4 regions of the Brenneria sp. L3-3C-1 genome follow, and region 3 is predicted to be linked to each of the others. Evidence: predicted binding sites of a transcription regulator. Region 3 holds the regulator's gene; each other region holds the start of a gene.

Region 1 (2,208 bases), on a different contig from region 3:
AAACTCGCGCTTAAACAGGGTGGAAAAATGGTTACTGTCGACAAAACCGCAGCGAAAGGCGATATCCGTGACGCTCGCGTCAGTCTGACGCAGTAAATGCCGCGCCTTGAGCAACCGGAAACGATTGAGATAGCGTTGCGGCGTCAACCCCGTTTGCTGTTTTAACTGGCGGTGCAATGTGCGTAATGACAGCATGAACCGCTCCGCCAGCCGTTCCCAACAGATCTCGTCGGCGTAGTGCTCTTCCAGCCAGGCGATTAAATGGTTGAGCCGTCCGTCGGCGTCATTAATGTTATCCGCCAGGCTGCTTTTGCGTAACAGCACTAATAGCTGCATAAACAAAATTTCGCGGTTGGCAATCACGTGCGGGTCAACCTCATCACCCAGCAATTCCAGTTGATCAATCAACTCGCCAATCTGCTTCAACACGCCCTGATTCACGCGCCAGTGCGACAGGTAATTCCCCTCTCGTTCCTGCGGCAATAACCGCTCCAGCCCGCTCAGAAAGCTGAACGCGTCCGGCGCGCGGTACAGTACATTGGTCAGGCACAGGTTTTCCGTATGTTCATACAGATGCCGATCGCGATCGCGGACAAAGCAGATGGAACCACTGCTCAGCGTATAAGGCTGATCGTTAAAAATATGGGTGCCATTACCCTGCTCGACAATCACAATTTCGAAGAAATCATGGTAATGCTCAGGGAACGCCGACTGGGGGAGACGCGGCTCAATCGTAATCGACGCTTTTCCCGAAGGGAAAAAATCAACGCTCTGTAATAGCATGCTTGTCGTCTCCGCCCTGGTTGAATGTCGCCTTGATGGTAGAGAACTATTCTCAATCGCACCATGAATTTTCAACGCGAAAACGCGTAAATCCTGCACGTTTTTTAAGAAAGCCAGGAAATTACTCGGAAATGCGGCCAACGTCACAGGATGTGACGATGACCGATAAATGACATTTTGTGATGTCGCTCACATTCATCTTTGCCTCTTTGCCACCGCGATCTGCGGGATGTCCGTAATACTAAGGTGAGCAGGCAAGGATCTTTTTAGACTGATGGCAATGATTCATAGACAAGGATCTCCATCATGACTCTCCGCCATTGTGTAGCCGTCGACCTGGGCGCGTCCAACGGCCGCGTTATGTTGGCGCGTTACGACAGCGCCGATAACAAACTGACATTGCGGGAAATTCACCGTTTCATAAACAGCCTGAAACGCGTCGATGACCATGACATCTGGGATGTGGACGCGCTTGAGCGCGAAATCCGTTTCGGGCTGCAAAAAGCCTGCGATGAAGGCGTCGCCCTCGACAGCATCGGCATCGATACCTGGGGCGTCGATTACGTGCTGATCGATAAACAGGGTAATCGCGTCGGCCTGCCGATCTCTTATCGCGACAACCGCACCGATGGCATCATGGCCCGCGCCCAGCAGGAGCTGGGCTGCGACGAGATCTACCGCCGCAGCGGCATTCAGTTTCTGCCCTTTAACACGCTGTATCAGTTGCGGGCGCTGGTCGAGCAGCAGCCGGCGTTGCTGGATAAGGTCGCCCACGCGCTGTTAATGCCGGACTACCTCTATTACCGCTTAACCGGCGCGCTTAACTGGGAATACACCAACGCCACCACCACGCAGTTGGTCAACATCAACACCGACGACTGGGACGACCGGTTGCTCGACTGGACGGGGGTGCCGCCAGGCTGGTTCGGGAGCCCGACGCATCCGGGCCGGATATTGGGTCAGTGGCGATGCCAGGCAGGCCGGCCGATCGCGGTAATATCGGTCGCAACCCATGATACCGCCAGCGCCGTCATTGCCGCGCCGCTGGCGGACCAGGACGCGGCCTATCTTGTTTCCGGCACCTGGTCGCTGATGGGATTCGAGAGCAAAACGCCTTATACCAGCGAAAAAGCCCTGGCGGCCAATATCACCAACGAAGGCGGCGCGGAAGGCCGTTACCGCGTGCTGAAAAACATTATGGGCCTGTGGTTGTTGCAGCGGATCGCCAAAGAAATGGCGGTAAGCGACCTGCCGGATCTGATCCGGCGCGCCCGGCACCTTCCCGCCTGCCGTTTTGTCATCAATCCGAACGATGCGCGTTTTATCAATCCGCCCAGCATGAGCCGGGAAATTCAGGCCGCCTGCCGCGAAAGCCGGCAGCCGGTTCCGACGACCGACAGCGACGTCGCTCGCTGCATTTTCGAC
Region 2 (2,208 bases), on a different contig from region 3:
GTTGAGTGTTGAATTTGCTAAATGAGGTAATGCAGATAACCTTTTTTGACTGTTTCGCCATGGCTACTTTTTGCAGTGCATCAAGTTCCGTATCTGTTGTTATTCCTGCTTCAGATAATGCGCTGACGCCAATAAAAGCTTTGTCAGCATGGTATCTTTTAATTTGCTCTATGGTTGTATTGCCTAATATAGCATGAGAGTAATCATCAAATCCCCCTCCCAATATGGATATGCTGATCCCTTTTTTTCCAATAATCTCACTTAGTACTTCAATAGAGTTTGTAATAACACATACCGATGAGGGTAATTGGCGAGCAAGGGCCACAGATGTGGTGCCGGCATCAATGAAAATGATATCTTTATCATTAATGTTTTTTGCAGCCCAAGCTGAAAGTAGTGCTTTTTCAGGGCTACACTGTGTACGTTTAACATAAGGGTATTCAACACGTTTTTCTGCCAGAATAGCGCCGCCACGGATGCGCATAATATGCGGGAGTTGAGCAAGTTTAACTAAATCCCGGCGAGCGGAATCAGACGAAATATTATATTGCTGGCAGATGTAATCAAGAGTCACTTTTCCCTGCATTTTGATTAGCTCTTCTAACTCGATTAACCGTTCTTCTTGTGTCATTAACATATTCCATTCTTTTTATATGTAAGGATAGCCGATTGATATTATCTGATAACGTTGTCTGCGTACATGGACGATTGGTAGGCCGGATACTTGTGTTCTCAATGTAGCCTTCCATTCATTCGCTTAAAAACACTTAACAATGCACCTGTGTATAGTTAAAAAACAACTTATTGCGAAATAAATTAAGTGAATACTTAATTTTATGTGATTTTTATCACAAATAAGTAATGAATTGTAAGCGCTCCATCTTTTTTGCGTATCTTATCACGGAATCCCCTTGTCCGTGCTGCCAGTATGCAAATGTCATACAGATGCATGTAACCCGAGAGGACATACACGATTTACCAGATACTCTGGTGTACAGGGGAATCCCACCGGTTCATCTAATGTGTCGTGGTTGAAATAGATCGCCTTTGTCACTTACTTATCTTTCTATAAAAAGAGGGCTGAACGATGAACAAAATTTTCCTGTGTTGTGCGGCTGGTATGTCGACAAGTATCGTCGTAAATAAAATGAAACAAGTTGCCAGTTCTAAAGGTATTGAGGCGGAAATTATTGCCGTGGCGATGGAAGAATTTGAATCGACCATTCCACATTTTGATTGTTGTCTGTTAGGACCACAAATTAAATATAAGTTTGAGGAATTTAAAATCATTGCGCAGCGTGAAGGTAAACCTATCGCCATTATCAGCAATATGGATTACGGCATGCTCAAAGGCGAAAAAATCCTTGATGATGCACTGAAACTGATCCGCGACGCTAAAACCAACCCAGTGCAATAATTTTACAGGGTATTATTATGTCGAACGCATTTTTTAATTTTATTGAAAATAAAATCACGCCCGTTGCCGCTATCGCCGGAACACAACGCCATATAATGGCGGTGCGCGATGGTTTTATTGGCGCTATGCCCTTTATGATCGTTGGCTCTTTTTTACTTATTTTTGCTTTTCCGCCTTTTTCGCCGGATACCTCGTTCTTTATTGGTAAGCTGTGGTTATCCGTTGCCCAAGAGTATTTTAACGAAATCATGACCCCCTACCACATGACGATGGGGATCATGGCCTGCTATATCAGTGCGGGGATAGCTTATAACCTGGCGCAAACCTACAAGCAGGATACTTTTTCCTGCGCAATGCTCTCCCTGATGACCTTTCTCCTGATCTCGTCGCCCTATAAAGAGGGTTCACTCCCCGCGGCCTTCCTCGGCGGATCGGGGATTTTTACCGCGATTCTGGTGGGAGTATTCTGCGTCGAACTGGTCCGCATCCTGAAGGTATATAACATCGGTATTAAGTTGCCAGAACAGGTGCCGGATAAAATTCGCCACTCCTTTAATCTGCTAATCCCGGCGATTGTTATTATTTGCACGATTTATCCGTTGAACGTGGTGCTACAGCATCAGTTTGGCATGCTGTTGCCGGAGATCATCATGACTGCCTTCACCCCGCTGATTTCGGCGGCGGACTCCCTACCGGCGGTTCTGATTGCGGTCTTACTCTGCCAGGTATTGTGGTTCTCAGGCATCAACGGTGGGGCGATTGTCGTCGGCATTCTGCAACCGTTCTATCTG
Region 3 (2,208 bases):
CTGCAAGATCGACACCACATCAATCGCGCTACAACTGCCAATCGACATCAGCACCATTTCCATGGGACTTGGCGCTTTATCGCCCGAATTTCCATCCATCACCACCTGATGTCCGGAAGCTGATTCGCCCAGAAATGTTAAGTTTTCAACCCACTTCACCCGAGCCTGCATGCCGCCTCCGCTAAAAAATTTTTTAATATTTATATCGTTATTATACAAAAACAACCTATAACCACAGCTTTATCATGCTGACGCGAGACAACACAAGACACTTCCTCCAAGCTGTGTTAAAAATGAGAACAGAAGCTGTCTTTTCTGGACAAACTCAGATCGCGGGAAGATGATAACGTCGCCAGACAGAAGCTCCAGTATATTCCCTGACGGCCTACACGTAATTTGAATTTTTAGCAGTAAACACGCCGTACAGGGAACTCTGAGCCCTGTGATTTGCGCAGTGAATTACAACAGAGGATAATAGCGAATGGTTCTCGGCAAACCGCAAACAGACCCAACTCTCGAATGGTTCCTTTCTCATTGCCATATCCACAAGTATCCATCGAAGAGTACGCTGATTCACCAAGGTGAAAAAGCAGAAACGCTTTACTACATCGTGAAAGGCTCTGTCGCAGTGCTAATCAAAGATGAAGAAGGCAAAGAAATGATCCTCTCTTATCTCAATCAGGGAGATTTTATTGGCGAGCTTGGCTTGTTTGAAGAAGGCCAGGAGCGTAGCGCCTGGGTACGGGCGAAAACGGCTTGTGAAGTTGCTGAAATTTCCTATAAAAAATTCCGGCAGTTGATTCAGGTCAATCCCGATATTCTGATGCGTCTGTCCGCGCAGATGGCAAGCAGGCTGCAAGTGACCTCAGAGAAAGTCGGTAATCTGGCATTCCTTGATGTAACCGGTCGCATTGCCCAAACATTATTGAACCTGGCAAAACAACCCGATGCCATGACGCACCCAGATGGCATGCAAATAAAAATCACCCGCCAGGAAATTGGGCAAATCGTTGGCTGTTCACGCGAAACCGTGGGCCGCATTCTTAAAATGTTGGAAGATCAGAACCTCATTTCCGCACATGGTAAAACGATCGTGGTTTACGGTACGCGTTAAACCCGGCGATTACCCTACGACAAAAAAGCGTGAAGTCTCTTTCACGCTTTTTTTATAGCCATATAACACCGTAGCAAGGCGTATCAGGGCAGAACTTTGGCTGACTGGATCACGATCGGTTTGGTGGGCACATTTTGGTAAGGGCCGACGTTTTCGGTCTGCACCTGAGCGATTTTATCCGCCACGTCCATACCTTTTACCACTTTACCGAATACCGCATAGCCAAAATCACGCTGTCCGTGATCGAGGAAAGCGTTATCAGCCACATTGATGAAGAATTGACTGGTGGCGCTGTCTTTTTCCGCAGTCCGCGCCATGGAAATGGTGCCGCGCAGGTTGCGTAAGCCATTGTCCGCTTCATTTTTGATCGCCGGGTTGGTCGCTTTCTGCTTCATGTCGTCGGTAAAACCGCCGCCCTGAATCATAAAGCCGGGGATGACCCGATGAAACGTCGTGCCGTTATAAAAACCGTTATTCACGTACTCAACGAAGTTATTCACCGAAACCGGTGCTTTTTGGTTGTCCAATGCCAGCTCAATGTTTCCCGCCGAGGTCGTCAGCAAAACATGCGTTGTGCCGGAGGTAGCGAACACCGGAGAAAAAGCCGTAAGTGAAATAAAAGCCGCCGCAGCAGCCAGAGTACGTTTAAGCATGATAATTCCTTGTTGAAGAAACCGACCACTGAAAGCGTAATGATTGTAAATACCCACACCCGCCAACGCCACCCATTTACCTTTTTTTACGTATTATAAAAAGGCTGACGTTAAAGTCAGCCCAGACCATTGACAAAGCCCGTTATTAGGGAGAGCGTGGCGAGGGGCCGTAGCGGCGTAAGCCGCCGGAGCGCCCCTCGGTACGGTAGGCCCGGGTATCTCAGGCTTACAGACGACTTTGTCAGTAACCTCAGGCTGACGTTAAAGTCAGCACCCGCTTATTATCTGTCGCCGCACAGAACCTTAGCCCATACGCTCCGAACGCACCGCAAGGTCGCGGCTATACTGGCGGCTGGCCTCCACCAGCATGGTGGTATAGGCGTTCTTCGGCGTATCGCGGGTTAAGTCGCCGATATTCAGCGTTTCCAGTATCCGGCCATA
Region 4 (2,208 bases), on a different contig from region 3:
GTGAGGTATATCGATTTTTTTTGCATCGCTGCGATGCACAGAAAAGCGGGTTAAGCGCTCAGGCCCTTAACCCATGACCCGGTATCCGCGAATAAGCCGGATTTACCCTAAAAGGCCGACCAGTACGGGGAAAATAAACGGCGCCACCAGCGAAGTGATGATCCCGCAGATAACCAACGCCAGCGAACTGAAAGCGCCTTCCTGAAAATCGACTTCGGCGCAGCGCGCGGTGCCTAACGCGTGTGAGGCCGTCCCCATGGATAAACCGCGTGCGGCTTTGGTTTTAATGCCAATGCGGTCGAACAGGCTGTGCCCTAGCACGGCGCCCAGAATGCCGACAAAAATCACGCAGACGGCGCTGATGGCGGGAATACCGCCGATAGAGCTGGCAACGGCCATGGCAATCGGCGTGGTAACGGACTTCGGCAGCACGGAGGCCGCAATCTCGGATGAGGCGCCCATCCACAATGCCACCGCGGTGCCGGAGATAATGGCGGCAAGGCTGCCGATAAAACAGACGCTGATGATGGATTTCCAGCGCGCCCGGATCTGGTGAAGCTGTTCGTATAGCGGAAAGGCCAGCGCGACAACCGCGGGCTGAAGCAGATCGTTAAGCACCTCGCTTCCCTTAAAGTAGTGGTCGTAAGGGATATTCAGCAGCAGCAGCAAGGGAATAATAATTGCCATCGAAATCAGCAACGGGTTCAACAACGATATTTTTGTCACTATCGCCAGCTTACGGGCGGCAAAAAAGACTAACAGAGTGAGTGGCAATGACCACCACAAATAGGCGAGCATTATTCTTTATCCTTAGTGAGCGGGTTGTCCGCGCTAATGGCTTGTTCGCGTTGCATCAACTGCGTGCTGTAACCGACGACGATCATCACAATGAAAGTACTGACCAGGCAGGAAACGACAATCGGGCCAAACTGTTGGCTAAGCAGGTCGTAATAGTTCATGACCCCCACGCCTATCGGCACAAACAGCAGCGCCATATGGCGGATAAACAAGTGACAACCGGGTTTCACCCAATCCGGCGGTAGGATCTGCATAGCGAGAAGGAAGAAGAGGATCAGCATACCGATGATGCTGCCTGGAATAACCAGCGGGAGTAACGCGGATATCGCATTGCCTGCCAGCAGGCAGAGGTAAATCAATGCGAAAGCGCGTAAATATTTCCAGCAAAGAGTGAGGGTATTACGCATGAGACATTCCTGATTAACGGATGAAATCATCATAACGCTAATGGAATTGGTGTGCCATAGATCACAAGTTTTCCTTGTCGTCGGATGGCGGGGCAGGGTTAAATTCAGGCGGTTAGTGAAGAGGGCATGCTGCCGGCTTGATGGTTTGTACGTACATCACCGGTTCATTAAGGTAGGCCCGGGGATCTCGGGCCTACAGGCGACGTTGTCGGCAACTTCCCGCGTATTAATGCGTTATTTCACATTGACGCTCCAGTTTGAAATCGTCATAGAACCGGCGCCTTGGTAGATCTCGGTGCCGAACTCAACGCTGCTCACGTATTTGGCGTTGTTCATCCATTTTTTGTTATTGACCAGATAGTCGGTAAAGTTTTTGATATTCAGCGAGGCTTTGCTGGTGTTGGCGGTGCGGACAAACGAAAATACGTTCCAGCCTTTTCCGTTTCCGGCATCCAACCAGCCTTTACTGACTTTCCAACGGGTGCCGCCGATATTGACCGTTTCAATATAGGTTCCCAGCGGGCCGGCCTGGGTGTTGTTCAGCCAGATCATCAATTCGTCCGTGGGCGTGGAACTCCAGGTGGCTTTGTCGGTGTTGTGAAACCAGATGTCATAGGCGGCGTTATAGGTTCCTTTGGCCTTGATTGAATAGGTGACTTTGGTATTGATGTTTTTATTGCTCGCCAGTTTGGTCGGAAAGCCGCTGCCGGCGGTATAGCCTGCCGTCCAGTGCCAGCCGCTGACTATTGAAGGGTATCCCTTGACCGAAGAGGTGGTGCTCGGCCAGTTCCATGTCCAACCCATGTTGGTAGCGCTGTTATAGGTGATGCTTTGTTTCCAACCCTTAACGCTGTCTTTGCCCCACGCATTATTGAACAAATAATATTTATTTTGCGAAAAATAGAGCTTATCCGCGTCTTTTGACGATGTAACGGCGGAAGCATGCAATGGGGCGAGTAAGATTGAAAATATCAGAATGGACAACAGCGGGCGTAATAATAAA

The links. Region 3 encodes CRP, which controls carbon source genes, mostly activating them, when cyclic AMP is high. Its sites were predicted from a motif close to ATGTGANNNNNNTCACAT; they were not measured.
Region 1: the regulator CRP is predicted to act here: its motif matches at 961-978, upstream of rhaB (rhamnulokinase).
Region 2: the regulator CRP is predicted to act here: its motif matches at 837-854, upstream of JG725_RS15225 (PTS sugar transporter subunit IIB).
Region 4: the regulator CRP is predicted to act here: its motif matches at 1,255-1,272, upstream of JG725_RS05110 (CidA/LrgA family protein).

Annotation. Positions count from the first base shown of each region.
Region 1 is NZ_JAEMHF010000001.1:1,186,344-1,188,551, forward strand. Features, by position in the region: gene rhaS (HTH-type transcriptional activator RhaS) at 1-783, opposite strand, end outside; gene rhaB (rhamnulokinase) at 1,090-2,208, shown strand, end outside.
Region 2 is NZ_JAEMHF010000008.1:82,127-84,334, forward strand. Features, by position in the region: gene JG725_RS15220 (DeoR/GlpR family DNA-binding transcription regulator) at 1-631, opposite strand, end outside; gene JG725_RS15225 (PTS sugar transporter subunit IIB) at 1,088-1,417, shown strand; gene JG725_RS15230 (PTS sugar transporter subunit IIC) at 1,435-2,208, shown strand, end outside.
Region 3 is NZ_JAEMHF010000007.1:14,921-17,128, forward strand. Features, by position in the region: gene JG725_RS13875 (OsmC family protein) at 1-171, opposite strand, end outside; gene crp (cAMP-activated global transcriptional regulator CRP) at 482-1,114, shown strand; gene ppiA (peptidylprolyl isomerase A) at 1,198-1,767, opposite strand; gene JG725_RS13890 (ABC transporter ATP-binding protein) at 2,071-2,208, opposite strand, start outside.
Region 4 is NZ_JAEMHF010000001.1:1,137,710-1,139,917, reverse strand. Features, by position in the region: gene JG725_RS05115 (CidB/LrgB family autolysis modulator) at 103-798, opposite strand; gene JG725_RS05110 (CidA/LrgA family protein) at 798-1,205, opposite strand; gene JG725_RS05105 (glycoside hydrolase) at 1,440-2,208, opposite strand, start outside.